DNA from 3 places in the Paenibacillus sp. FSL W8-0439 genome. Region 1 is predicted to be linked to each of the others. Evidence: riboswitches for the same ligand, from Rfam matches in the RefSeq annotation. Region 1 holds a riboswitch; each other region holds the start of a gene.

Evidence for each region. A riboswitch is a leader RNA that binds a small molecule or an ion and turns the genes downstream of it on or off. The one in region 1 is predicted to bind thiamine pyrophosphate.
Region 2: another riboswitch for thiamine pyrophosphate. It lies ahead of MKX36_RS13480 (thiamine phosphate synthase); the one in region 1 lies ahead of thiC (phosphomethylpyrimidine synthase ThiC).
Region 3: another riboswitch for thiamine pyrophosphate. It lies ahead of tenA (thiaminase II); the one in region 1 lies ahead of thiC (phosphomethylpyrimidine synthase ThiC).

The regions. Positions count from the first base shown of each region.
Region 1 is NZ_JBBPAK010000001.1:829,037-835,428, reverse strand. Features, by position in the region: gene thiC (phosphomethylpyrimidine synthase ThiC) at 1-1,251, opposite strand, end outside; TPP riboswitch at 1,439-1,550, opposite strand; gene MKX36_RS03750 (IclR family transcriptional regulator) at 1,668-2,411, opposite strand; gene MKX36_RS03745 (alpha/beta hydrolase) at 2,710-3,747, shown strand; gene MKX36_RS03740 (Fe-Mn family superoxide dismutase) at 4,000-5,379, shown strand; gene MKX36_RS03735 (lipoate--protein ligase family protein) at 5,391-6,236, opposite strand.
Region 2 is NZ_JBBPAK010000001.1:3,167,708-3,174,099, forward strand. Features, by position in the region: gene MKX36_RS13445 (thiamine diphosphokinase) at 1-80, shown strand, start outside; gene MKX36_RS13450 (C40 family peptidase) at 361-858, shown strand; gene MKX36_RS13455 (response regulator transcription factor) at 924-1,616, opposite strand; gene MKX36_RS13460 (ThiF family adenylyltransferase) at 1,765-2,823, opposite strand; gene MKX36_RS13465 (thiazole synthase) at 2,820-3,587, opposite strand; gene thiS (sulfur carrier protein ThiS) at 3,590-3,793, opposite strand; gene thiO (glycine oxidase ThiO) at 3,790-4,938, opposite strand; gene MKX36_RS13480 (thiamine phosphate synthase) at 4,996-5,589, opposite strand; TPP riboswitch at 5,905-6,013, opposite strand; gene MKX36_RS13485 (ABC-F family ATP-binding cassette domain-containing protein) at 6,099-6,392, opposite strand, start outside.
Region 3 is NZ_JBBPAK010000001.1:4,480,732-4,487,123, forward strand. Features, by position in the region: gene MKX36_RS19185 (glycosyltransferase family 4 protein) at 1-160, opposite strand, end outside; gene MKX36_RS19190 (transporter) at 157-1,410, opposite strand; gene MKX36_RS19195 (glycosyltransferase) at 1,415-2,536, opposite strand; gene MKX36_RS19200 (NAD-dependent malic enzyme) at 2,934-4,655, shown strand; TPP riboswitch at 4,725-4,827, shown strand; gene tenA (thiaminase II) at 4,960-5,643, shown strand; gene thiM (hydroxyethylthiazole kinase) at 5,675-6,392, shown strand, end outside.

The DNA of each region.
Region 1 (6,392 bases):
CATGACTTGGACATCATGCTTCCATGCGATTTGCGTGAGCTCGCCCAACGTTTCCAGCTCCGCAAATTGTGCTTCATCATTCGCATCATAGATACTCCCTGGACGCAGACCATCCCCGAGGGAAAAAGCCACATCGTAGGCTTTCATAATTTCACAGATTTCTTCAAAATGCGTATACAAAAAATTCTCCTGATGGTGCGCGAGGCACCAGGCTGCCATAATCGACCCGCCCCGGGACACAATTCCTGTCATTCTATTCGCCGTCATCGGTATATATCGCAGCAATACACCTGCATGGATTGTAAAATAGTCCACTCCCTGCTCCGCCTGCTCAATCAGCGTGTCTCGATACAGTTCCCACGTCAGCTTCTCAGCTTCGCCGTTCACCTTTTCTAGTGCCTGATATAGCGGCACCGTTCCAATCGGTACAGGCGAATTCCTGATGATCCATTCGCGCGTCGTATGGATATTACGACCTGTGGACAGGTCCATGACCGTGTCTGATCCCCAGCGTACAGCCCAGGTCATCTTCTCCACTTCTTCCTCAATGGAGGACGAAACTGCGGAATTCCCAATGTTCGCATTGATCTTTACGTGAAAATGGCGTCCAATGACCATGGGTTCGCTTTCCGGGTGATTGATATTTGAAGGTAAAATAGCTCGTCCAGCCGCCAGCTCCTGTCGTACAAACTCGGGCTCTACACCTTCGCGGATCGCCGCGAATTCCATTTCAGGCGTAATGATCCCTTGCCGCGCATAGTACATTTGCGTCACAGTACGCCCTTGCGAAGCCCGTAGCGGACGGTTGGTCACGCCGGGAAATTCCACTGTCTCCCGTTTGGAACCAGGCTTCATCCCGTTATCCTCCGGCTTGACGGCGCGGCCCTCATAAGCCTCCACATCTCCCCGTTCCAGTGCCCAAGCTCGCCGTAATGGTGGCAATCCCTGACGGATGTCGACCTGGTAGGCTTCGTCCGTCATCGGACCGCTGGTATCATACACACGCAGTGGCTCATGATGCTCGGTGCCCTGCGGCGTATGTGTGGGTTGTAGCGCGATTTCACGCTCAGGCACAGCAATATCCGGCCGAGAACCTTGAATATACACCTTACGGCTCCCCGGAAAGGGCTTTAGCCCACTGGCTTGCTCCGCTTTGGCTTTCTCTCCCTCTACTTCTATTATTCCCGCCAATCCTGCATCTGCTGATTTCATTCCTGTTTCTTTCGTTCCTTTTGTTTCTGTCGGTTTCATGATCCATTCCTCCCGTATCGTTGAAATGACACACCGATCCGGAACCATTCCCAGGGTGGCGCTGATCTATGCAAAAAAGCCGGTTCCCTAGGGAACCGGCTAATCAAACGAAACAGCTATCCAAACCGATCGCACGTGGAATAATCATATTCCAATGCGCGGCCGTAGACAGCAGCTGCGTATACATTTCAATGGCCGATTACTTCCCTACGCTGGTATGATCCAGATCAGGTGCAAAGGGTCCGGAATCTTGCCTGATTCCATCTCAGCCCGCATTACAGGCTCCCCTAGTAACTGTGATACTTTCTATTCACATGAATTGGCGGCTATAACAGACATCCCGCCATCTCTATCAGACTACTTTAAATTTATAGCTTTGGCAACCCTTGTATGCTTTCCTTTTGTATTGATTACTGTCACGGAAGCATAAGCCCCATTTCCTTGGCTGCTTCGATCAAAATCGGTGCAAACTCATGCAGCGTCTCGGGCGCAAGTCGACTGACCGGGCCGGATACAGATAAAGCCGCCGTGACCTGTCCCTTTCGGTTCACAATAGGCGCGGCCACAGCCGCAGCTCCTGGCTCACGTTCTTCATAGCTGGTCGCATAGCCCTTCTCACGGATGTCCTGCAGCTGGGCTTTATAAACATCCGGGTCTACCGAAGGTGGCCATTCTTCACTGCTTAGCAATACCTCCAGCTCCTGCGGTGGCATAAAGGCCGCCAGCACCTTGCTGGAGGCTCCCACAGCCAGCGGCATACGCGCACCCACAGGCGCAACCCTACGGATCGCCTGATTGCTCTGCACGGCTTGTATGCGAATACGCATGCTTCCATCCCGCAGGTACAAGCTGACCGTTTCCCCTAAGCGATCACGCAGTCCTTCCATTGCAGGCTGTAACAACACCGCCGGCTCATCGCTTTGGGACAGATGCGTGGACAGCTCCCATATGCGAAAACCAAGCCTATATTTTTCCGTTGCGGCATTCCGAACGACAAATCCCCGATCCTCCAGCGTAGTCAAAAGACGATGAACAGTGCTTTTATGTAGACCAATTTGGGAGGCAATCTCCGTTAGACCAAGATCAGATTCTGCGGTAAAACACAGCAGTATATCAAGTGCACGCTCTACAGCGCGGACGGTTAATTTACGGTCTTCCATCGTGAACCGCTCCTCTTGTATCCATATTCGTTTCACACTATGAAACATGGTTACATAAATTATATAGAATAGTCGCGGCTACTGTAAACCGATGTTTTTGTGACAACCATATTACAGAACAAGAACAAACATCGACAATTCTTTGCATCATTTTTACTTTTCCGGTTCAGGCGTTGACTTTGGATAATAGCCATCATACGATAATAGGTATCTATACGGACATACCCTACTATTTTCAAGTGGAATTATACCTAAATTTTATGATTCGAAGATCAATTTTATATAAGGAGGCTCTTACATGATTTCGACATCCCAGCGCAACGCTCAGCTACAGACCGCTGTTCAGGAGCCGTCCACCCCACTCTTTAATCCCCGTATGCTGCGGTTCAAGCACGTTGTGATTGCTCTGCTGCTGTCGGTCGTATTTTTTCTGTTGTTTTGCTTTATTGCCTTGCATGCTTACATCGCCTGGGTGCTTACGAATCCCACCGTCGCACCCTTGTACTCTAATCCGATGCAGGCCAAAGGCATGCCTTATGAAGATGTCAGCTTCCCAGCCAAGGATGGTAGCCGCATCGTACAAGGCTGGTATATCCCGGCGGATCAATCGCGGAAAACCATTATTTTCAGTCATGGTTACGGGGCTAATCGCGAAGAAAGCTGGATTCCCATGTATGATCTGGCGCATTATGCCCACAGTCTGAACTTTAATGTGGTCATGTTTGATTATGGATTCGCGTCACAAAACAGCAAGGCCGTCGCAACCGGAGGTAAGGCGGAATCCCAGCAGCTTCTTGGAGCGATTCAGCTTGCGAAGCAACGCGGCTCGTCGGAAATTATCGTATGGGGCTTTTCTATGGGAGCAGGAACCGCTCTTCAGGCGGGCTTGCAAACCAAGGATGTGGACGCAATGATTTTGGACAGTACCTTCCTGCTGGAGCCAGATACACTGTACCATAACATTCACAATCAAATTAATCTGCCGAGACATCCGTCTTTGGAAATTTTGGAGTTGCTGTTTCCAGTCTTAAACGGCACCAGCTTGCATCAGATTCCATATCAAGAGGTTAAAAAGGAGAACTATCCGTTTCCAATCATGTTTGTGCATGGTACACAGGATGAAAAGGCTCCTTACCCCATTGCGGAAAAGCTTGCTGCCAATCAAACCAACCCGCTTTCCAGTGTATGGATTGTCAAAAACGGGATACATGAGCTTATTTTCAGAGAGCATCCCCGTGAATATTTGCGACGGGTATCGACATTTCTAAGCAGTGTGCAGGAGCTGGAGGACAAGAAAACCACTGCTGCTGCCCATAAACAAACGACTACGAAGTAAGAAATTATTTTCAAAACAAGTAATCATCGTCTTAAAGAAGCCTGCCTATGGACACTTAACCCGTGCCGTAGACGGGCTTCTTTTTTTATTTTCCATGAGTAATTATTGTTCTGCGCAACAGGTATAACCTGATGAAGGAAGTTCATAGACATATTCACGGTGAGACGGCGAATATACTGGGTACATATGCATCCAGGACAGATCTGCTAGATCTGCCGGATAGCCATAGCGGGATACGGGAGGTAAAAACGAATGCTGAGTACTTATGGGTCTTTCCTGCCCTTACGTGTGCTGGAGGAAATTCGTCATTGGAAGCAGCAGGAAAGTTGGCACGTGGAAGTAATTAAATCTGCTACTGAAGGGCTAGAACCTGCTTATGTGCGGCTGCTGGATGATTGGCGAACCGTATTCGAACAAACGGAACGCACCGCCATCGAGCTGCTCGAAGAGCAACGGAGCGCGCTTGATCCGGCAGAACAGGCATGGCAGCATCAATGGAAAAAAGAGTCGTCTGTTCCTCAAGCACATACACACCAGCTGGATGAATCATCAGCACATTCAAGGGGATCAGACGCATCAGCGACTGGAGAGAAATCGTTGTCTGAATCAGGCTTGAATTCACAGCCTGCCTCACAGGAATTAAATCGTCGATTGGACGATTTGCTGCAAACCGCGAACCGTCAATCACAAGAATATGTACGGCAGCTAGGTTTGCTGACTGAACACAGTCATGCATTGCGTCAACAGCCAAAATCCGCCGGAGTTGTAATACACGCAGCACATGAAAGTCAATATTTCCTGATCTCAACCACTCCCTTTCAAGAGCCCGGCTCCATCGCGCGAGCCGCTGGGCTGTATCATGTAGCGGCAGAGGGTAAGGATTACCCGGAACAAGCGTTTCGAGAGCGGCATGCCGGCATGAGAGGAGAAGGTTCTGGGGCTACTAAAGGCGTCCAGTCCGGCCAGGCTCAACCTTCGCCAGCAGAAAAGTCCTTAATCGGTCGCCCGGTCCCTATTGGCGGACATCGGCTCCCTCCGCTTCCTTACCCTTATAATGCGCTTGAACCGTACATTGATGAAAAAACGATGCGTATTCACCATGACAAGCATCATTTGAGCTATGTGAATGATCTGAATAAAGCGGAAAAGAAACTGGAAGAAGCCCGAAAAACAGGTGATTTTGACCTCGTAAAGCATTGGGAACGTGAACTGGCATTTAACGGTGCAGGTCATTATCTGCATACTCTTTTTTGGACGATCATGAGCCCTCAAGGCGGTGGAAATCCAAGCGGACCGCTGGCTGAACAGATTAAAAAGGATTTTGGCAGCTACGATGCCTTCAAAAAGCAATTTAGTTCAGCAGCCGAAAAGGTCGAGGGCGGCGGCTGGGCCATTCTGGTGTGGAGTCCGCGCGCCGGGCGGCTTGAAATTTTGCAGGCCGAAAAGCACCAGAACCTAACTCAATGGGAGTCTATTCCGCTGCTGGCGATCGATGTGTGGGAACACGCATATTACTTAAAGCATCAGGCTGAACGCAATAAATACATCGAAGATTGGTGGCATGTCGTCAACTGGCCTGAAGTGGAAGCGCGCTACGCTCAAGCCTCCAAGCTGAGATGGCAACCATTCTAAGCTAAAATAAACTACACCTGCAAATCGTATCGCTCTCTGAGCGCTTCTATTTGTCCAGTCAATTCTTCCGGTTGCACCAGCGAGCCATCGGCAGGCAAAATGGCCGCCCGACTCTCGACTACACGGCGTAGCGATGCTGTGTACGCCTCGACAGACGGCACTCCGGCCAGCTCTGCCAGGCTGCCCATCGTTGCCGGATTAACCCGGGGATAATCCGGCTGCTGCACGCCTGCCGGTGTATCCCCGGCTGCCTCCCGATAAAACTGCTGCACCGCCTGTGCGCGCTCTGCTCCGTGGCCCTCAATCATCACAAAGGCCGTGATGATATACGCCTTGGCTTGACGCCGCTGCGCAATGCCGCAAAACTTGCGTCCTCGGACGCTCACATCGTAATCCCCGGGACAGAAGGACCCGATGATTTCTCCAGTCTGCGCCTCGGCAGACCACGGGGCCAGCGCATCGGCAATCAGCCCTGCCATGAGCCGAAAATCCTCATGCAGGCTGATGGCCCGCTGCGGATTCGGTAGGATTAAGGACAGGTTCAGTACCCCCCTGTCCAGCATGACGGCTGCTCCGCCTGAAGGACGCACGCATACCGACGTTCCTGAACTACGCACTCGCTCCATCGCCTGTGGAGCGTTGGGAAGCCTGCGGTCCCGGTGACCAATCACAAGCGCTGCCGGATGCCGCCATACATGCAAAATGGGCGCAGCTCCTTTCCCTACTTGCCGACAAGCCAGCTCCTCCCAAGCCAGCGGAAACAATACGTCTTCCTGAGTAGTCATCAGTGGCGTTTCCAACCATTGCAACTCAGGCAATGCTGTTGTTATTTCTGTTGAGCTATGTATATGGTCCATACGTTATCCCCTATCTTAAAAATAACTGTTATCCATAGGCTAATCGTAATTTTCAAGGCAGCATGCTGCTATTTTTTTATTTCATCTTCTTCACAGTAGCTATCCCATTGTCACTATTACCGATGTTAACAAAAAAAGGCGGCTACGCCTATGCGT
Region 2 (6,392 bases), 2.3 Mb from region 1:
TTAGCAATAAGCTAACGGCTGCAAAAGGTATAATTTCTATTAAAAGCGGTCTACTACTCGTTATTCAAAGCAAGGATTAATTATGACATTGTTGTAACTATTTCAAAAGTTGTTCACCCACTCAAAACCCTTGATTAACAAGGGTTTTTCCGTTTTCACAGGTTCTAGAATCATTTTATTTTTTACAAATTGTAATTTTTAATCGTTTTTTAATAATTACGACGTAAGCCTTGTCCCTCAAGCATTTGAGAGTAGTTTTCCAACTATTAGGTGGCTTCAAAACTGTTATACTCAACGCTGTCAGTTAGTTAGCAACTCAGCAAATTATTGCACAAATCAATTTTTGGAGGTATTTACAACATGAATATGCATAAAATCATAAAAAAGGTAATTATCGCAGGAGTCGCTGCCACGATCGGCTTTGGTACTTTTGCCATTGAGGGAACAAATACAGCACAAGCTGCTACTGCTACTACCGTAGGTCAAAAAGTAATTAACTACGGCAAAAAATATATGGGTACTCCTTATAAGTTTGGAGCTTCCACAAGCACCACACGCAATTTTGACTGTTCTTCTTTCATGAAGCACATATTCAAGAAATACGGAGTCGATTTGCCGCGTACTTCTGTTCAACAATCTAAAGTCGGACATGCCGTATCCAAGGCCAATTTGAAAAAAGGGGACTTAGTGTTCTTTTCAAGCGGTAGCCGTGCCACAGGACGTAACATTACTCACGTAGCAGTATATATGGGCGGAGGTAAAATTTTACACACTTACGGCGGACCTGGGGTGACCATCTCTGATTTAAACTCTGGCAACTGGAAAAGAACATACATTAAAGCACGTCGCGTGCTGTAATGTAACACTCATTTGAAATAGGTAAGCCGGGACGAAAAGTTCCGGCTTTTTTTATATAACTTATGCTATTTTGCTTCGGTTGGCGTTCTGAGTGAATAGCCAATACCTCGTTCCGTTCGAATCATTTTAAACTTTTGTCCTCTATCTACTTTAACCCTTAAATGCCTGATGTACACATCTACTACGTTCGTATCAGCGATATAATCATGTTTCCAAACATCTTTTAAAATTTGCTGCCTGCTGCAAACTTGGTTAAGATGTATTGCCAGATGTAGCAAAAGATCGAATTCTTTCGGAGTTAATTCCAGTTTTCGCTCCCCTCTGCTCACCATTCTGCTTGCAGTGTCTATATGTATATCCCCCGCTTCGATTGCCCTTTTCACATCACGTTCAACACTAAAAATTCGTAATAAATTAGCCACTCTAGCCTGAAGAACTCTAGGATAAAAGGGCACTACCATTACATCATGAGCTCCTTGTTCAAAGCAGGAAACCATATGTGCCTCTTCATCTGATGAAATCATTGCAAGTATCGGGACATGAGGATGGTTCTGCTGCAAAATGCGAATCAAGCCTTGAGTGCCCGCCTGTTCATCTTTAATGTTTAGGAGTAGCAAACTCACAGGATGCTGAGCTATATAAGAGCGTACATCCGACGTATTACGAACATGAACCACCTGATAACCTGCCTGCTCCAATGGACGAACGAATACAGCGGGCGCTTCATTTTCATCCACAAGTACAATTAACGGGCTCATCTTTTTCACCCACCTGGTTTGGACATCGCATTACATATTGGATACGAACAAGTTTGTTATAAGCCATTAAACATATTTGTATTAGTGTAACAAAAAAGCAGAAAATCATTCTCTGAAGAATGGCTTTCTGCTTTAAGGTTTATGGTTTTTAGCCCAAATAACGATGATATAGACTTCTTGCTTTGGCCACGTCCTTTGTCCCATGGATCAGCGCTCTGCCATCTGCAAAAACCACCAAGCGATGCTCTCCCACACTAAAGGAAACCAGATACGAATTCCACTCTACGTTTCCCTCGCCTAATGCTGCAAATCTATCTGCTATCTCTGCGAGATTCAGATATATCCGGTTGGCAGGTCTTATTTGAACGGTATCCCTACCGCACAAAACATCGGTTTTCTGCCGATGAGAGGTCGATAAATAGGGATACGTCGGTTGGCTACCGCAAGAAGGACAATTCGACTTTTTGAGACGATCCACTGCTATTGCTACATATTCATTTTTCCACAAATCAAACGAAAGCAATTTTCCTCTCAAGTCCTCGGGATATCCACCAAGAAGTTTGAAAGCTTCTGTAGTCTGATTAGCGGTGACCATTTGTACTGCCTGCGGAATAATGCCGGCTGTATCACATGTTTCTCCTCCAAACGGTACAGTTCCCATCAGACAGTGTAGACAAGGTGTTTGACCCGGTAAAAAAGTGTAAGTTACACCGTAGCTACCCACACATCCTCCATAAATCCAAGGAATATGATGCTTGAGAGCCATGTCGTTCATAAGAAGCCGAGTATCGAAGTTATCGGTTGCATCCATCATGAGATCCACCCCCTGGATCAACTCTTCCAGCTCTTCTACCCCAACATCCAAAACATGTGCATGAATGACTGTTTGCGAATTAATATCCTTTAATCTTCGCTGGGCCGCTATTGCTTTGGGACACCTTTGCGCTGCATCACTTTCCTGAAAAAGCTGCTGGCGCTGCAAATTGCTCCATTCCACATAATCCCGGTCTACGAGACTTACCGTACCTACGCCTCCACGAACTAGCGTTTCTGCAATGCCTGTACCCAGCGCTCCAACACCTATGATTAGTACGTGAGAAGAAGCAAGCCGGCGTTGGCCTGCAGGCCCAAAGGGTGCAAACCTTTCCTGTCTGGAATAACGATCAATTTGTGGTGTTCCAGCACCGGATTTTTCAGATATCCTCATCCTTGAACCATGCCTTCTGTTGGGCTGCTCGCTGAAGCATATCGTTTTACAGGTATCATCCCTGCCTCAAAACCATATCTGCCTGCACGCACAGCCAGCTTCATGGCCTCAGCCATTTTCACAGGGTTCTTCGCTCCCGCCACAGCTGTATTTAGCAGAACACCATCTGCTCCCAACTGCATCGCCATTGCTGCGTCACCAGGTGAGCGAATACCTGCATCGACGATAACCGGAACTTCTGCTTGCTCAATAATTAACTCTAATGAAAACGGATTGAGCAAACCATGTCCTGTACCAATCGGTGAGGCACCAGGCATAATGGCATGTACTCCAAGCTCTTGCAGCCTCTTTGCTAGTATCACATCATCCGATATGTAAGGCAGTACGACAAAGCCTTCCTCTAGCAGTTTTTCACTAGCCTTCAATGTTTCAAAAGGGTCAGGCAACAGCGTTTTGCTATCCCCAATGACTTCTACCTTAATCATATCGCACAAACCAGAGGCTTTTGCCAACTTGGCAATACGGATTGCCTCTTCTGCTGTTGTTGCTCCTGCTGTGTTGGGAAGAAGTGTATACCGGCTCAAATCTAGCGTTTCAAGAAAATGTTGCTTATCCCGTTCCTCCAAATTCAGTCTGCGCACAGCGAACGTTAATATTTCCGTCTCAGCAGCCTCTACAGCCTGGGATTGGATATCCAGATCCGAAAATTTCCCTGTTCCCAGCAACAGCCTTGAAGTAAAAGATGCTTTTCCAATGGTTAACATGATCAACCGCCTCCTACAAAATGTACGATTTCTAGGCAATCTCCATCCTTAAGTACCGTCTCATGATGATCTTCACGGGTCAATATATGCCGATTCAGCTCTACCACTACGGTTTTCACCTTTAAATCAAGTTCATGCAGCAATTGATCCACATGAGTGATTCGATTAGAAATGGTCATGCTCTGTCCGTTAATGGTTAGCTTCATAAGCTTTCCTCCTTGAGGAGTTCAGAAGAAAATTTGCTTATTCCAAGTCCAGCTGCACCTGCCCCTTTAAGCATAGCTGCCATGGCTCGCCCAGTCGCATCACTAAGCAAGACACCGTTACGATAATGCCCGACTGCAGCATAGACGCCCTCTACTCCAGGAACAGGGCCAATGAAAGGACGCTCCGCAGCTGCCTGTGGACGTAAGCCCGCCCAAGCACGTATAAAAGAAGCTTCTTGTACACGCGGCAACCAGGCAGATGCACGTACTAACAGTCCTTTTAAGCCTCCTACGGTCACCTCTTTGTCATATTGATGTGGAAGACTCGTAGCCCCAATCCAAAGCTCGTTATTCTGTTTAGGCACGAGGTAAACATCATCGGCATAAATGGTATAATCCAACGGATGGTCCTTCAAGGAGACTGCTACCACTTCACCCTTGACTGGATAAAGAGGATAATCAAATCCAATTTGTTCTAGCAATTTCAAGCTGTCCAAGCCTGCGGCAATCACGACCTGATCGCAGGAAAAAAATCCACTATCCGTTCGCACACCGCAAACTCGGCCGTCCTGTATGATCAGTTCCTCAGCATGAGTTCCAGACCATATTGTTGCTCCCAGCACCGCAGCTGCCCCTGCATAAGCACGGCAAAGCTGAACAGGGGCCACTTGTGTCTCCTTTGATCGGTATATAGCCCCAATTACTTGATCTGCCAAGCCCGGAATCCGTCGAGCCAATTCCCTGGCATCCCACCAAATAGGGCTATCATCCTCTCGGATATTCGCAGCATTCCAGCGCCTTTGGCCCTCTGCTTCTGAACGAAAAGGGGTCACAAAACCTTCTGTACGAAAATCAACTGAAATACCCGATAAACGCTCCAAATCACAGACAAGGTCAGGGAATGCATCTCGACTTGCGCGAGCAAATCGTGCCAGCTCAAGGTCTGAGAACTCTTCACTTTCCGCTGCCAGCATTCCCGCCGCTGCTCCTGATGCTCCCTCACCGGGGATACATCGTTCCAGCATAATTGTACTTCGTCCCTCCTTAGCCACATGATAAGCAATGGCACTGCCGATCACACCCCCGCCTATGACCAAGCATTCTGCGTGTCCTATTGCTTTTTTCTCTGTATGTGTCTTTGACATATGTTCCGTGTCTCCTCTCCGGTGAGCATTCTGCTTTCCCTTCGTCTCGTTTTCTTGCTACAGGTCGTGAACTACAAGATCTACCATTCGCCTATATTCCATCGCTGCTGCAACGGGTGACTCTGCTTCCCATATACCAGACATCACCGCAATTCCGCTTGCTCCGGCATGATAGAGCTCTGGAACATGATGAGGTTGTATGCCTCCCAGCGCTATCACCGGAATGGCCGACAATCTGCAAATGCGTTCAAGCTGTGCTACACCCCGCGGTACAAGACCGGCCTTACAATAGGTCTCATATACATGACCAAATAGTACATAGTCTGCTCCCCCCTGCTCAGCGGTCTGCACCTCCTCCAAGGAATGTACAGACACTCCACAGCGTGTACCCACTGGAAGCAGACTTTTCGCATCCATCACAGATAACCCATTAGCTGGTAGCTGGACAGCTCTTGCCAAGATAAGTAAAGCTACGTCCATACGGTCATTTACTACAATTTGCTGCAAAGGAACTTCCTGCTCGATCATGCTACGAGTCAAAGAAAGCAAAGCAGAGGCACCCTTCTGTTTCGAACGTGCGTGTACATAATGAATATAAGGACAAATAGCGGCAGCCACTTGGGGTACATCCACACAGGAGATGCTTTCCATCGTAATTACGTGTAATTCGATCTCATTTTCACCTCACTTGGACTAAAAAATATAAAATAATCGTATAAGCTGAACTATATTGTTGCAGCTCCCTATTGGGTAATATCATACGGAGCCAGTCACATGTACCAGCAATAATGAAAGGAGATCATATGTAATCCGTCTACGGAAGCTCGAACAAATGAGGATGAACGAAACGCAAAAAGCCACTTCCCAAAGGAAGTGGCTTGACAAACGTTCAAAATCGAACGGACTATTATATCCGTAAACGTATATCGTTCCCTGCGCAAACAAAAGTAAAGAGCTACTACCTTGTTTGTACAGTACTCACTTCCCTACGCTGGCATAACCCAGATCAGGTACAAAGGGTCCGAAATCCATTTTTTTCGTCTCAGCCGCATGGGCGGCTCCCCTAGTGTGACTATTTTATTGTATCAGCTAAAGATAGCTTAGCATATTTTCCTAATTCTGCAAACCCCACCTTGTGTGAAATCTGTCAGAACTGGATTTTAGTTAACTTTACTAGACCACTCTTCTACATTCCACGTTTTGGTTACCCAATCCTCGTAAAAGTCCGGTTCGTGGGATACAAGCAATACGGTCCCTTTGTATTCCTTCAAAGCGCGTTTGAGTTCATCCTTTGCTTTGACATCCAAGTGGTTGGTAGGCTCATCAAACAGTACCCAGTTGCTCTCACGCATTAACAGTTTACAAAGGCGAACTTTAGCCTGTTCTCCACCACTAAGCGCAGACAAAGGCCGGGTGATATGCTCATTCTTCAAACCACAGCGCGCCAAATGCGC
Region 3 (6,392 bases), 3.7 Mb from region 1:
ATTGAGGTGAGAAATGAATGAACTGAAACCGACCTTGCTGTGAGCGTTTCAGCATTTCATGGGTGAAAATTTCTGCTCCCCCGCTTTTCGGAGAACGAATGTCACGCCAGGAAAGCAATAGAACTACGGTTTTATCGTCCTGCTCTAGTATGGTATTCATGGGGTGATTCCTCCCCTTATCTTTATTTTGAACAAATACATATAGGCATCTATCACAAAGTAGAGAGACATAGCTCCGTACACAATGAACTCTGACAACAAAAAATCGATCGGGTCTGTGTGAGCCATATGAAAGGCTACTAATAAAGCTGCGGCTCCCGCCATCAGACTGAACATAAAGGTGCGTCTGCCCACTAATACGTGCACATGCACAAAAAATAGCACGATGGAAAAAAGCCAATACACCCAGCCTCCCCATGGAATATAGGCCTCAGCCGCCTGGTAAGAGGCTCCAAATAATATGGGAATAGAGGGTGGGAATATATAAGTTGTGCCCACATATACACACAGCGCGGCTACAGCCATTAATCCAGCATAGATTACAATTAACTTGCCCAAAGCCTGGCGGTCATGCCCCTGCGCACCGATCTTTGGAATAAAGGCAGCAATCAAGCTGTACGAAACGTAATAGACCAACTGGCTGTACTTCAGCGCAATGGCATAGCTGCTGGCCTGCTCAGGAAAGTAATGCTGTACATACAACATGTCGATGGATATACAAAACAGAATGAATAAATTCGTCATAAGGCTATCGGTGAAATCCTGACCTAGTGACTTCCATAACCCAGCAGGGATATGTTCTCCTCTATATGTCAATAGGGACAAGCCTCGGGCCGAAACGATCCAGCCGTGAAGCAACGACAGCAGCATTCCCCCACAGCTCGCTAATAGTAAGGCTTCCAACCTTAACCCCAGGGCAGCCAGGACAAAAAACAGGCATAGCTTCCCTAATACCTCAATGTAATAGTTCACATTGAGCGCCAGCATGCGTTCCCTCCCCTGTAAATCTCCACGGCACGAACTTACCAGAATATGCAATCCGATCAAGGCATACAGCATGAACAGCGGGCCGGACTCAACGCCCAATAGCGAACCCAGCAACGGATGAAAGGAAAGTAAAATGATCATGGCAAGCAAAGTTAGCACTAGAGGTGCTTTTAGTAATAGAGAACCGAGCGGTAAGCTGCGTAGCGCAAGCTTCTGGTCAGCCTTGGATACCAGCTTGGCGGTTAACAGCTGGATGGATAAGCCCAATACGGACAACAGTGCAAAGAGGGCCAACAGCGCGTTCGCCTGACCATAGGCTTGTCCGGTAAGATACCAGCTCGCTGCAATGTGGAAGAAAAAATTGAATCCGTTAAGCAGCACATTAAAGAGGGGGAACATCAACGAACGCAATCGGTTGTTCACGTGGTTATCTCACCCGCCGATCCAGTCGCCAAATCTCAATGATAGAGCGCAAAAAGCGAATGGAATCCTTCCAGACATGAATGTGCGAGCCATCTCGGTCAATACATTTGACGGGTAGTTGCAGCACACGGAGCTGAAGTCGCTTGGCAATGAACATCATCTCCAGATCCAGCGCTAGTCCGAGTTGTTCCTTCAAATGTGGAAACATCCGCTTCACGGCAACCGAGCTCATCACTTTAAGACCCGTCTGGGAATCTACTACACCGGTTGGTAAAAAGGGGCGAGAGACGACCCGTTTGCCAAAGCTGACGATAGATCGCAATAAAGAACGATTCTCGGCGGTCATATCTTTGGTTCCAATCACAACATCATAGTAGCCCTGTTGAACAACATTGATCATTCTGGCAATATCCTCAATAAAAAAGGAATCGTCCGCGTCCACAAATACGTAGTAATCCGCACCGATGGTCCGCATTCCTTCCAGATACGTCCCTGCCTTGCGCGTATTGCGTCCCAATTCCCTTGTTTGAAGCAGTGGACTCAAGTTCTGGTTAATCCGGTTTACGGACAAGTCCGTTGCTGCCTCCAGCGCTTTAATCAAGGCATTCGTGCCATCGTGGCTACCATCATCAATGAGATAAATCGAACCCTCTATAATATGGCTGCGGATAAAGGCTTGCAGTCGCTCAGCAAAGGTTTTGACATGAACAAAACGTTTCTCTTCGTTATACACAGACAAGATGAATGCAACATGTTGGCTTTTAGTCGAATACTCGGGATAGAGCAAGCTTTGTATTTCAGAAAGTATTTCTTCGGTATCATTGGCTTGCCAAAATAGCAGACGCAATCGGCCTACTCCGATAATTTGCACCATATGCTGATCACTGAACGGAAAGGTTACATCCGTCACCAATAGCAATGGCATTTGTGGAAACTGGCTACGGATCTGATTAGCTTTCCGCACGGCTTGCCCCGGCTCCCTATAATCTATCAGGCAGCAACTTGCACCCTCGTAGACTGAAGCTTCCTCCGTGTCCTCGCACTGTATATATTGGTAAAAACAAATCACATTGGGATAATCAATAGCCCTGTTGTTATCGCTAAAAATGGCTATAGGTCCCTGCACACAAACCTCTCCTTTTCCTCCGAATAGTTCTATTTTGTTGAAAAAGAATTAAAAATGTTTGCTTAGTAAGATTAAATTAATGTCCAAATACTTCATATTTTCTTAACAAAACAGCTCACATCCCTTGATATATAAGCATTCAAGAGAAGAAAAACTATTTTTCATATTTGATAAAAACAGAGCATTTAGACCTGATTCATCAGGACTACTACTATACGAATTACAAGGTGAATCCGAAAACAAAATTGGTTCTATGGGATTAATAAAAAGATACACATATGGTCATTTTGTCATAGATTGATAGACGAATAAAACCAATTCGTACGTCCATACTATGGACAACATGTCATTTTTCATCATGAATAATTATTAAAATATAGGGAAAGAAGGTATTTTTATGGAAGCATTTCATGTCAATCGTGATGGGTCATTATCTACTCCCTTACGAGGAAAGGACGTGCTAGCAAACCCTCTTTTGAACAAAGGGGTGGCATTTACAGAAGAAGAACGCAAAGAACTGGGCTTGGAAGGAATTCTTCCTCCCACTGTCCTTTCATTGGAAAAACAGAGCGTTCGGGCATATCAGCAATTCCTGGCACAACCCACCATGCTGCGTAAAAATGCTTCACTTAACGACCTTCATAACCGGAATGTCGTGCTTTACTATCGGCTGCTAACCGACCATTTGAGTGAAATGCTGCCCGTAGTCTACACACCGACTGTAGGAACCGCCATTCAAGAATACAGCCATGAGTACAACCGTCCCGGGGGCGTATATTTATCGATAGATCATCCGAACGGTATCGGACAGGCGTTCTATAATTCCGGCTTGCGTAGTGAGGATGTTGACCTGATCGTGGTCACGGATTCAGAAAGTATTTTGGGAATTGGTGACTGGGGGGTCGGGGGAATTAACATTGCTATTGGCAAACTTGCTGTATATACAGCTGCGGCAGGTATTCATCCCGGGCGGGTGCTGCCCATTGTACTGGATGTGGGCACGAATAATGAAAAGCTGCTGAATGATCCGCTATACATCGGAAACCGTCATAAACGAGTTCGCGGAGAAGCCTATCATCAATTTATTGATACCTTTATCAGCAAAACGTTAACACAATTCCCGAAAGCGCTTTTGCATTGGGAGGATGTGGGCAGCGTGAACGCACGCCACATTATAGGGAAATACGGTCAAAACATTCTCACCTTCAATGATGACATCCAGGGCACAGGAGCAGTCACATTAGCTGCGATTGTTTCGGCGGTAGGTGTCACCAAAATTCCGCTACGTGAACAAAAAATACTTGTCTTTGGTCCAGGGGCAGCAGGAATCGGTAACGCCGACCAAATACGGAGCGCTATGATCGAGGACGGGCTTCCTGCAGAAGATTCTTTCAGGTCGTTTTGGGCCTTTGATTATCGCGGGCTATTAACGGACGATATGGAAGATGTACTCGATTATCAGAAACCATATGTGCGTAAAAAGGAAGAAATCAGCTCATGGGCCCGATCGGAAGACGGCAAAATACCGTTGCTGGAGGTCATCCGTCAGGTAAAACCTACAATCTTAATTGGGACTTCCGGTGTAGCGGGTGCCTTTTCTGAAGAGATTATCAAGGAAATGGCAAAGCATGTGGAACGCCCGATCATTATGCCCATGTCCAATCCTACCAATCTGGCTGAAGCGGTACCCGAGGATTTGATACGATGGACTGATGGCAAAGCATTGATTGCTACGGGAAGTCCCTTTGAGCCCGTCACCTATAACGGTACGAAATTTGAAATTGGTCAGGCGAACAATGCCTTTGTTTTCCCGGGACTGGGTCTAGGCGCAATTGTGGTCAAGGCCAAACGAATCACTCCTTCCATGTTTACCGCAGCAGCTGATGCCGTTGCCAACGCCGTAGATTCGAATGAACTTGGCGGCGCACTGCTGCCCCATATTCGAAAATTACGTGATGTTTCGTTTGCGGTTGCGGTTGCGGTAGCAAAGGCCGCAATTCAGGATCAGGTAGCTCAGGCACACCTTCCAAATATTGAGCAAGCCATTCGGGATGCAATGTGGAAACCGGAATATGTGAGGGTCAAAGCCGTGGAAAGTGTAATCCAACACCCTCACTAATCCTTCACTAGGCATAAGCAGTTTGACATAACATAGGAACGAATGTACAGTATTAGTCAAAAGAATAGGAAAGTCCACTAGGGGAGCCATTATGGCTGAGACAAGAATGAATCTTGGACCCTTTGAACCTGATCTAGTTCGTACTAGCGTAGGAAAGTGGAGCCTTCTATATAGGGTTTCAGGCGTTTTTGCGCATTGAACCTATGTTGAAGCCGCTCCAGTTTTCGGGGCGGCTTTTTGGCATTGTTCCGAGAATTGTATCTTACGGGACTTCTTATTCTCCATTTTTGTTGGAGGTGGGGAAATGAGTTTTTCGCAAGAGCTCCGTCAGCAGGCGGATGGCATTTTTCAAGCCATTTATGAGCATCCCTTTGTGAGAGGTATTGCTGAAGGAAATTTAACAAGGGAACAGCTGATTCACTATGTAAAACAAGACTTTGAATATTTGAACGCCTACATGCGGATTTACGGCATCGCAATCTCCAAAAGCACGAGCCGGGAGGATATGGCTGTATTTAACGAACAGATCTCTTTTATTCTCAACAGCGAGGTTCATCCGCATCAAAATTTTTGTGCTATCGCAGGTGTCACCTATGAAGAGATGCAGGGATATCCACTCGCTCCGTCCGCTCATCATTATATCCGCCATATGCTGACCGTCGCACATGAGGGTAGTCTTGGGGAAATCATGGCCGTGCTGCTACCATGTCCATGGACATATCTTGAAATTGGACGCAGGCTAATGGATGAGGTAAGACCAGACGAGTCTCATCCGTTCTATGAGTGGATTTGCTTCTATGGCAACCAAATTGAAGATGTAACCTTCAAATATCGAGAGCGTGTGGATGCTTGGGCGAAAGTCGCCACGGCTGCCGAGCGAGAGCGGATGATTGAGCATTTTATGCTAAGCTGCCAGCTGGAATATATGTTCTGGGATATGGCTTATAAGCAGGAACAATGGCCCGTCCAGATGCGCGCTACGGTCTAGGAATAATCAGTATAGATGAGAGAGGATAAACATGATGAATATATGGGAACAAAGTTATTCGACGCTCCTGACAAAGGTACAAAACAGCAACCCCCTCGTTCATAATATAACCAATGTGGTGGTCACCAACTTTACAGCCAACGGCCTATATGCACTAGGGGCTTCCCCGGTGATGGCTTATGCACCCGAGGAAGTAGCAGATATGGCCAAAATAGCGGGCGCCGTCGTGTTAAATATCGGTACGCTAAACCGTGAGCTGGTGGATGCCATGATCCTTGCTGGACAATCGGCGAATGCTCACGGTGTTCCAGTTCTGTTAGATCCGGTCGGTGCAGGAGCGACTAGCTTTAGAACCGAGTCAGCACTACGAATTCTAAACGAGGTTAACATCTCACTAGTACGAGGCAATGCAGCCGAAGTCGCTCATCTGATCGGAGAAGCCCGAGAAATTAAAGGGGTAGATGCAGGCGACAGTGCTGACAGCAGTAATGTCGATCTGGCAGTTCGGGCTGCGCAAACGCTCCATACCATGGTTGTCATCACTGGAAAAGAGGACGTCATCACCGATGGGGTTGAAGTACGATTGATTAGTGGCGGAGACGCGCTGCTTACGAAGGTAACCGGAACAGGCTGCCTGCTGACCTCTGTGTTGGGTGCGTTTGCAGCAGTTGAACCCAACCTGCTGCTCGCAGGCACAGCAGGTTTGGCATTTTACGGTGCAGCAGCTTCTCGAGCCGCAGCGCATACCG